DNA from 3 places in the Paenibacillus sp. J22P59 genome. Region 1 is predicted to be linked to each of the others. Evidence: riboswitches for the same ligand, from Rfam matches in the RefSeq annotation. Region 1 holds a riboswitch; each other region holds the start of a gene.
The links. Region 1 has a riboswitch for cobalamin ahead of AC50YO_RS21145 (S-layer homology domain-containing protein). Riboswitches for the same ligand answer to the same signal wherever they lie in the genome.
Positions count from the first base shown of each region.

Region 2: it holds a riboswitch for cobalamin, as region 1 does, so the genes downstream of both, AC50YO_RS02845 (ABC transporter substrate-binding protein) here and AC50YO_RS21145 (S-layer homology domain-containing protein) in region 1, are expected to answer to the same signal.
Region 3: it holds a riboswitch for cobalamin, as region 1 does, so the genes downstream of both, AC50YO_RS20055 (DUF4430 domain-containing protein) here and AC50YO_RS21145 (S-layer homology domain-containing protein) in region 1, are expected to answer to the same signal.

Region 1 is NZ_JBXENX010000014.1:32,452-35,911, forward strand. It holds gene AC50YO_RS21140 (hypothetical protein) at 1-693, shown strand, start outside; cobalamin riboswitch at 1,140-1,323, shown strand; gene AC50YO_RS21145 (S-layer homology domain-containing protein) at 1,473-3,460, shown strand, end outside.
Region 2 is NZ_JBXENX010000001.1:636,595-640,054, reverse strand. It holds gene AC50YO_RS02850 (heavy metal translocating P-type ATPase) at 1-1,613, shown strand, start outside; cobalamin riboswitch at 1,695-1,915, shown strand; gene AC50YO_RS02845 (ABC transporter substrate-binding protein) at 2,057-3,055, shown strand; gene AC50YO_RS02840 (FecCD family ABC transporter permease) at 3,058-3,460, shown strand, end outside.
Region 3 is NZ_JBXENX010000012.1:99,635-103,094, reverse strand. It holds gene AC50YO_RS20060 (tetratricopeptide repeat protein) at 1-1,113, shown strand, start outside; cobalamin riboswitch at 1,245-1,447, shown strand; gene AC50YO_RS20055 (DUF4430 domain-containing protein) at 1,609-2,361, shown strand; gene AC50YO_RS20050 (S-layer homology domain-containing protein) at 2,558-3,460, shown strand, end outside.

The sequences.
Region 1 (3,460 bases):
GAAAATGATTTTATGGCACGTTTGGAGCAGCTCCTTAACGACCAAGAGCAAAGAAATGATCCGGAGGCTTGGCAGACGCTGCTCGGCGACGATGTGTTATGGGCTATTGATTCAAAACCGATAATAGATGATCGTATGCTGCACTTGCTCTCGAAGCAATACAGGGGGTTGAGTGATTCTATTTGGGTAGTCATCGAATCTTACACAGGGCTATCTGATAAAATCAATAGGCAAGATGATGAGTATCCCGCTAGCTTTGTGGATACATACACATTAGCAACTCAAAAGATAGCTCCGCCTCGCAGTCTGAGAAAAGCAAAAATATCATCTGATCAAGTTGTAAAAAAGGTACATATCGGTTGGTTCAGCTATTGTTTTAGTGCTCCCATTTATATTTTGATTGCATCAGTATTCGTTTTTAAAGCTGCTATCATTCCGCTCTTTCTTCTCTTGGTATTAATTCGATGTGTACTGTTCGTATTCAGAAGAAACTGGAAGCTTATTATGTGGGAGCATACCTTTACTTATATCAATTACTGGGGCAAGCGTTATGAGTTTAAATATACCGATATTATTGAAGTTAAGAATAATTCAGAAAAAGTATTTATATATCTCAAAAGGAAACGAATTGTAATTCAAAAGCATGATACGATACATGTACCCCTTTTGCTTGCGAAATTGAGTCGATATTGAAAGTAAGGCTAATGAAACAGAATGCAAGGCTGTTTGAATTGCGGTGAAGCGTGGTTTTGTTGGGCTGCGATTCGCTTCAATCATAAACCCCCGTTCGCATGAGATCGGGGGCTATAGCCATTTTTACATTCAAACAGAACTAGAATATCTACGATATGCAGGTACATGGAAGTTTGGGGAGTCTGTGCTGTGAATAATCTTTTCTTCTCGTAGTGATCAATGAACCCAAAAATCTGCTTGCTTTTTCCTCAATAACTAATGATTGCACTCCATTCTTAAATGAAGTATTCTTCAATGAGCAACAGATTAATATCTCTACATAATTAATTATAAACTTGTAATAATCTAGAAAAACTATGCATTTATAATGAGGAGTAGATTAGTACAGCATCCATTATCAATAGGTTTTCGCCGGTTTCCGAAGTCGGCAGTATTTAACTACAACTTAATATGCTTAGATAAATGGTGCTGTGTATACACAGCTTAAAATGGAAGATCAGTGAAAATCTGACGCGGTCCCGCCACTGTAACGCTGAGTATGCTAACGTGTTTCCACTGTATTGTATACGGGAAGGAGTTAGTCATACGATGAAGCAAAGCCAGGATACATGCCATTTATTTTTTCTACGATTTCACGAGGATGAAAGGAGAGATGTTTAGCTGTACATTTATTAGGGGATCACAATGCCCTTATGTCCGGTTGTCAAACACCTTTCACATTGACTAGTGAAGGTGTTTTTTTGTTGTGCAAAAATCAATTAAATTCTAGGAGATGACTCATGTTGGTACAAAAAACAGCTAGAAGATACATGGCATTATTTTTAAGCTTATTGATGGTGTTTTCATTGCTCAGCCCAACAGCTGCAATCGCCTCAGGCGGCAGCTCACACGTCGAGGATATCAAAGGGTATGTGACGGTATCTGTTGAGAAATTCACCTTGGGACAAGGCTATATCCTTGAGCCGGTCCGTGTTCCTTTTCATGAAGGGGACAATCAAGCAGCAGTTATATCAGAGCTTTTGGGAGAAAGCCGCTACTTGCATGGCGGCAGTATAGAGAATAGTTTTTATTTATCCAGCGTATACGATTCGGGCGCCGGAGAAGCCCATATTCCCTCTTATATCTTGCAGGCCGTTGGAGGAGCAGGGAATATCGGTGATCGGACGGATGCAAACTGGTTAAGCGAATTCGATTACTTTTCCCAATCGGGATGGATGTTCGCTGTTAACCATTCCTTTCCGAATGTTGGATCTTCAGACACGATTGTTGAGAACGGTGATGTCGTTCGTTGGCAATATACTGTCTATGGGCAAGGACAAGACTTAGGGAGTCATGGTCAGCTAATTAATACTGCGAACAAAGATGCATTAACGGAAAAGGTAGCAGAGATTAATAGCAGTACTGATAAAACAGAAATTCTTGACGATGCTGCTATTCGAGCTGCGTATGATCATGCTTATGACGCGCTTACGAATATGGAAAGCAGTCAATCTGTCGTTGACACTGCACTCGAAGAGTTGGCAGAAGCATTGGGTGAGAACGTCGAAGTGAATAAGGCTGAATTGGTAGCCTCCATACAAGCGGCAGAGCTAAACAAAGCTTCTGTTAAGGTAAGTATAGATGGATATGATGTAATCGGGGCGGAATATTGGGTTCTTGAAGCAGAGCTTGATGCATTGGTTCAGGTTATTGTATCGGCTCAGGAGTTAATCGCTGATTCCAATGCCTCACAAGAAGATGTGGACGCTAAGGTATTAGCGCTCGATCAAGCTCAAGCAGCCTTTGATCAGGTCAAAAAACAAGGCTTATCAGAAGAAGCTCAACCTAAATATAATATTTCATTCACGGTGGCACCTAAAGCTACTAAGATAGAGCTCTACAATGCCAAGGATCAGCTCGTTGATATCGGTCAAGGCGAAGAAGGCACTTATAAAGTATACAATGCTTCTGTGCCTGCCGGCGATTATCGCTACAAAGGAATTGATGCTAGTGGCAACAGCATTGGCGGGGGTAAGCTAACGGTAACGACGGAGCCGGATCAAGCCTTTGCATTCCGTCAATTAAACCTTAAAGCCAGCAATTTTGGATGGAACGCTGGGATAGATTATACGGTGAGAATCGGTCAGAACAGTCAGGGCGACACGTCTCTAACTGTGGGAACGAAGACTGCTGCAGGCCAATATCCCGTACTTGTTCTTACGGGCAACAGCTATTTTTATTCTTTTGTACCAAGCGAGGCACGTGAAACGGAAGGCTATACTACACTTAGCAACAGTGTGACGGTTACATTATCCACTTCAGCACAGGCTATTAGTGGAGCAATTCCTTTATCGCGAATCATTACTTTTACAGTGCCAGAGGAAGCTACATTATTCGTAGGTCGGAAAATCAAGCATTTTGTTTCGTTTGAAAAGGTAGAGCCTACGGAATCGATGATTCAAGACGGTAAGCAAGTTTCTCGCTACAAGCTGGTGGATAACCAGGATTATAACTACCGGGTAAGCCAAGCAGGCAAGCTGACCAATACAGGGACGTTCAAAGCGAATGCGGCGAATGCAGCGATGGCTGTAACGGAGCAGCAATTGGATATTCTTCCGCCGAATTCGATTCTAAACCGGGGAACGTATCTGGAAGGGAATATTTATCTCAATATTAATGAGCAAAATCATTTGAAGCTGGCAGCGCCTGGCGCCGAATTCCAGTTGCTGACTTTGCGGAGCTGGCAGGCGCTAATTGAAGGTATCAATAATTATTTCTTTGAGCCTGA
Region 2 (3,460 bases), on a different contig from region 1:
TGCTCCTCGGTAAATTCATGGAAGTAAACGCCGCTGCCCGTGCCCAGAACGACGCATCCGGCTATAGCAGGCTCAAGATCGGAACCGTAACTGTCGAACGAGGCGGACAGAAGCTTGTTATACAGAGTGAATTTGTTCGCGAGAATGATTATGTCGTCGTGCAGCCCGGGGAGCTTATTCCGGTCGACGGCATCATTACTAATGGAATATCTGATGTGAATGAATCGCTGCTTTCCGGAGAAAGCTTGCCTTCCGTAAAGCGTCCCGGAGACCGTGTCTGGGCAGGCACCAGCAATGAAAGCGGGCAATTGCGGCTTCGTACAGAAGCGGCAGGGCATGCGACTATGCTGAATCGGATTCATGAATTAGTGCGTCAGGCGCAGCGATCCAAATCGGCTATTCAGCGGAATGTAGATCGCATATCGAGCTGGTTCGTACCTGTTATGCTTATACTGGCTGCGGCTACTTTTCTGATCTGGCTGCTCATCATTGAGCCTGGGGGCTGGGAGCAAGCATTCCGCTGCTCTGTAGCTGTTGTGCTGGCAGCATGTCCTTGCGCATTAGGCTTGGCAACGCCAATCTCGCTTGTTGTAGCATCAGGACGCCTCGCGAAGCGAGGCATCGTCGTGAAGGATGCCAGCGCGCTTGAACGATTGGCTCAGCTCGATCACCTCGTACTCGACAAAACCGGGACGTTGACAGCAGGAAAACCGCATGTCAGTATCATTCATGCCGTCAATAGCAGTCGTTCTGGCTTGCTTCGCTTAGCAGCTGCTGTGGAAGCAAGCTCCGCTCATCCGTTGGCGCAAGCGATAAAAGAGGAAGCCAATAAAGCGGGACTCGTTCTCCCGTCAGTTACGGATACCGAATATACCCCCGGTAAAGGGGTGGAGGGTTATCTCGAGAATAGAAGAGTTGGTATAGGGAATGCTGCATTTGTAACAGAGCGCGCTTGGAATTTGGCAGATTCTACGATAATGACCTTTGCGAAAGCGCGTGAAGCAGAGGGAGAGACCGTGCTGTATGTTTCTGACAACGGCTTGGTGCTAGGGGCAATCTCGCTCGTGGATACGATAAAGCCTTATGCGCAAGAATCGGTTGAACGCCTGCGTCAAGCTGGCATTTCTATTTTATTGGCTACTGGAGACCATCCGGCTTCTGCCCGAAGCGCCGCCGCATCGGTAGGGATTGCCAATGTCTATGCTTCTATGCTGCCGGAAGATAAGCTGGAATTGGTTCAGAAGCTTAAGAAAGAGGGGCACCGCGTAGGAATGGCCGGAGATGGCTGGAATGATGCGCCCGCTTTGGCGGCAGCTGATGTTGGCATCGCGATGGGAGACGGGACGGATGCCGCTCTGACAGCCGGTCATCTCACCCTGCTTCAGCCTCGCATGACAGCTATACCAGAAGCTCTGTTCATTAGCCGCTTAACTGTCCGGAACATCCGGCAAAATCTGATGTTTGCTTTTTTCTACAATGCGCTTATTATTCCATTTGCTGCCTTCGGATTATTAGAGCCCTGGATGGCGGGAACGGCAATGGCGTTCAGCTCGGTATCGGTCGTTGCCAATGCCCTAAGACTGAATCGGACACTTCGGCACACGATCCTTTAATCCAGTGGATTCCCTTGCTTATTACCCTCCATTATGCTAGACAAACTCTAAATAACGATGGTATATTAGCTAGGTCATAAATTCATAATTGATTGAACAGGTGCTCAACAATTTGTTGCAGCTTAATAGGGAAGACCGGTGAAATACCGGCACGGTCCCGCCACTGTAAGAAGCGGTGTAATGCGGCAATAGCCAACTTATGCCACCTGCTGCGTCAAGTAAGTCACTGGGTGTTACTCACACTGGGAAGACAGCGCAGCCAGGCTTCGAGTCAGGAGACCTGCCTGTTCCTATAACGCTTTATCCTACGTGGAGATAGGAAGGTGTTGGTGGGGCAGTCCATCTTTTTGCGTGAGCGAGAGGATATACAGCATTTCCGGCACAATTGCCGGGAATGCTTTTTTTATATTAATTTAGAAATAGAAAGGTGTGTCTTTAGTAAAATGAGAACTATACAAATGAACCGAATGATGAAGTTGGCAGTTGCTGCCTTGTTAATGGTTATGCTTGTACTCGTCGCTGCCTGCGGCGCGGACAAGGGAGCTGTCAACAACCAGCAGAATCAGGTAGAGTCGGCAAGCCCCGCTCCGAGTGAGCAGCCAAGTGCAAGTCCTGCAGCAGAAACGAGCTATCCATTTACCGTTACGGATGCTACTTCAACGGAGCTGACTTTCGAGAAAGCGCCTGAGAAGGTCGTGACGCTCGTTCCAAGTGAGACAGAAATTATGTTCGCTGTCGGCGCTGCGCAAGAAGTTGTAGGCGTGGACGAATACAGCAATTATCCCGAAGAGGCTGCCAAAAAAGCCAAAGTCGGTGATATGACGACAAATATTGAAGCCGTTATCGCGCTTAATCCGGATCTTGTATTGGCTTCATCAGGAATGAATACAGATGCGATCACACGTCTACGTGAGCTGAAAATTACGGTATTGGCTTCTGATCCCCAGACTTACGATGCTACTGTCGAGCATATTGAATTAGTAGGCAAGATCATGAATAAAGGGGAAGGCACGAAGAAGTTAGCCGAGCACATGCGAGCGGTCAAGCAGCAGGTAGTTGATGCGGTTAAGGATGCTCCCAAGAAGCCTGTCTATTTGGAATTCTCACCTGGCTGGTCAGTAGGTTCAGGCACTTTCCTTGATGAGCTTCTAACTATTGCCGGGGGAACGAATATTGCAGCTGCACAGCAAGGCTGGTTCCAGGTGGATGCGGAAGAAATTGTGAAGCAGAATCCTGCGATCATTATTTATCCAGCACTTAGCGAAGATCCGAACCCAATTGCGGCGGCAATTGCGAGCCGTCCAGGCTGGGAAGCAATTGATGCGGTTAAAAATAAACAGCTGTTTGCCGTATCAGAGGACCCGCTTGTACGCGTTGGTCCAAGGCTCTCAGAAGGGCTGCTCGAAATGGCCAAAGCAATTCACCCGGATCTTATAAAATAATAATGAGACGTCAATTAGTCATTTATGGAGGAGCAGCTATGCTCCTTCTTGCTGTTTCTGTCGTCATTTGTTTATCAATTGGTTCCTCTGATGATCTCTCAATGAGTGATGTAGCAGGTATCTTGTATCATCAATTGCCATGGATGTCGGATGTGCCGCATGAATGGTCAGACGGCCAGATCGCGATCGTAACGCAAGTACGCTTGTCGCGAGTTTTGCTAGCAGTACTCGTTGGAGCTTGCCTTGCACTGGCGGGGGCTGGATTCCAAGGCGTGCTTCGCAATCCGCTCGCTGATCCTTATGCGCTGGGTGTGGCTTCAGGTTGCTCAGTAGGCGCAGCGTTCTTAATATCCTTCGGCTTCCAGACCATTATTGGCGTATGGACGATTCCTATCCTTGCATTCG
Region 3 (3,460 bases), on a different contig from region 1:
GATAGCTTGGCTCAATATGATGGCTATTTAGATGAAGAGCTGCATCAGCGGTTCTATCTGCTCTACCGAAAAATAAATCCTGTAACAGAGAGGATATTGGAGGCGAAGGCTCCTTTTAATGCGGATATCTATTTAAGGCTAATGATTCTTATTAGTGATGGGCTGCTGAAAAATAATCTTTTGCAAGAGGCCATAGAGCATCTGGAAGAGGCAACGGATCTGCTAAATGCGCATAAGAAGAAGGTCAGTGCACTTACGAATTCCAATAGCTTGAACAGCTTGGCTGCTCTTTATTCCAAGACTGGCAATAAAGAAAAAGCAGAAAATTGCTTCCAACTATTAAACGAAGCCAATGAGCAGTTGGAGAAGGGGCTGCCCAAGGATAGAAGAGGAAAAATTGTTTCCTTTAAATCGAAGGCAGCGAATATATTACAACAGGTGGTTCATAACAAGAATAGGAATCGGCCAGACACTGCAAAAAGACTGCTGGACAGTTTATTGGATATGATTGCTGACTTAGAAAAGCAAGGCTATGACCCACATCTTTACTTTTCTGAGAAAATAACCGCTTATAAAAATTATGGTAATCTTCTCAAACGGACCCATCCAGAGGAAGCATTGGCCTATATGAACAAAGCGATAGCCTTGCTCCCTGCTATGTATGCTTATAATAAAAGAATGGCAAAACGTGCAGACAGTGATTTGCAAATGAACCTAGGGCAGGTTTACAGGCAGCTTGAGGGATGTGCAACAGAAGCAATGGCATGTTATGACCGTGCAATTGCAATTAATCTGGAAACGTTGGAGTCCGGTGGAGCGATTGAGCCTGAGGAACTGGTCAGCCTGTATAACAGCAAAGGGAATATTGAACGTGGTCGGAAGAATAATCTGAAGGCTATCGAGTATTATAGTCAAGCGATAGCGCATTATGAAGCTTATATGAAAAAGGGCATGCAGTTAAATAATATTCTATATGTCATTGCTTTAAGCTGCCGTCGTGATGCTTATCGAGCTATTGGTGAATTCGAGAAAGCAGAGGAGGATTTTTTCAAGGCAGGGAGAATCAGGTATGATAAGGAGATGGCCGCTCATATACTGAAGGGGAAGCTATAATTCATATAATGGCAAGGTCTATAACTATGCGAGTAGCGATAGATTAGAGTAATGCTTTTTTTCTTTTCTCAAAAAAAGAAAACTTTAACAAGACAAAAAATGATATAGTAAGTAAAGACATCAGGAAAACTGAATAGCGATGAGAAACAGGTGCCAATTATGCGATCGTAATTTTACATAACGCATAGATTGGTTAAAAGGGAAGTGGGTGACAATCCCACGCGGTCCCGCCGCTGTATAAGAGGAGTTCTTGCAAGATGCCACTGGGAAACTGGGAAGGCTGCGAGGATGATGATACTTGAGCCAGAATACCTGCCTGTTTTGAGACACCGGTAATTCTACGAAGGATAGGAGGGTGTTTTTTTAGTATGCTAATTTTAGCTGTACTTGCTAAGGAAACCTCTTAACTTTTCTAAGTTGAGAGGTTTTTTTGTGCGAATTTCTTTGCAAGTCCCTGCTTTTACATTTTGATGGAGAGAAAGGAAGATGATTAATATGAAGAAGATTAAAGTTATGACATGCCTGCTTATTGTAAGTTTGTTCTTATCTGTATTCTCGACTGCAGCCTATGCTACACCGACAGGCTATGTAACGATTACAGTAGAGAAATTCACTTTGGGTCAGGGTTATAGTACAGAGCCAATTCAAGTTCCTCTTTATTCTGGCGATAATGTGGCTGATCTATTGACACGCTTATTGGGAAGCGGCAATTATGATTATTCCGGAAGCACAAGCAGTGGCTTCTACTTATCGTTCATCAAAGACAATGATACAAGCAGCGTGAGCATTCCAGCTTATATTCTGACTCCGCTTATTAATGACTTTGGGGCTGTAGGAACAAAAGGCGATGCGGCATGGCTGGGCGAATTCGATTATAGCCCGATGGCAGGCTGGATGTATGCAGTCAATAATGTATTCCCAGCATACGGCATGTCCGATTATTTCCCGGTTGACGGTGACGTTATTCGTACACAATTCACTCTATATGGCTATGGTGCTGATCTTGGTGACGGCTACGGCGGAAGCTTGATTACTCCTGCCAACAAGGATGCATTGACCGCGGCAATTGGCGCGATTAACAGTGATCCAGCCAAGTCAACTATTCTTGCCGATACAGCAGTATTAGCGGCCTATAATGCTGCTTATACCGTGCTTAGCAACATGGAAAGCACACAATTAAGCGTGAATACTGCTTTGGCAGACCTGAATGATGCACTCGCCAATGCCATTGTATTGCGAGCGGCATAGGCGTCTGTTATTCGAGTATTACCCTGTTTAGATAGAGAAGCGATTAGCTTTACGATGGATAGAAAGATGTTTTATTAGTTTAGCTGTACATTCTATTAAAACCTCTTAGCTATTAAGTTGAGAGGTCTTTTTTTGTGGTTTTTTCATATTTTCATTTTTTTTATATTTGAGTAGCATTGAAAGGAAGATGAACAACATGAGAACGAATAAGTTTATAGCATGGCTGCTTATCGTTAGCATATTCCTATCCACCTTCTCGACCAGCATTTATGCACAGGGTTCGGATTCTACAACGACAGGCATTATTGTTAATGAGAATGAGGCTAATCATGCTGATACCGTACTTGCCGATACGAAGGGTGCACAAGAAAGCAGCAGTAATGAGCCTGATAATCTGGATGAAGCTATAGAGCATGTGAATGATACAGAGCCGCCGATGCTGAGCGTCAATGGCCTTGTGAACAACCAAGATGTAACGGTAAGTGAGCTTAGCTTCGAGGTTACCGTAACCGACAATGTCTATCGTGACATAACGCCAGAGGTTAAGCTCAACGGCGTACTTGTACCAGCAAACAACAGCCAATATCACGTATCGCTCAAAATTGGCGATAATACGATTACCATAACTGCTAAAGATCCTGCAGGAAATGTAGCGGAGAGCTCCTTCGTTATTACATATAAAGTAAGTTTTCATACTCTAGTTGAGCAACAAATAAAGGATAATCTCGCTTATATTTTGAAGATGGTTAAGAACCCGTCATTCGGAACAAGTGATGGAGAATGGTCAATCCTCTCATTAGCCAGAGGGAACTACCTTGTTCCAGATGGCTACTACAATACTTATCATGATAATGTTGTTAAGATTGTTCAAAATAAAAAGAACCAGTTAGATAGAACGAAATGGACAGAGCATTCTAGATTAATTATTGGCTTTACCTCGATAGGTGAAGATGTAACGAATGTCGGCGGTTATAATCAGCTTGAGAAGCTTGCTGATTTCAATAGTGTAATTAAGCAAGGTACTAATGGGTCAATTTTTGCTTTGATTGCACTGGATAGCAATAACTATGCGATCCCTGTAGTAAAAGGGGTAGCTGTA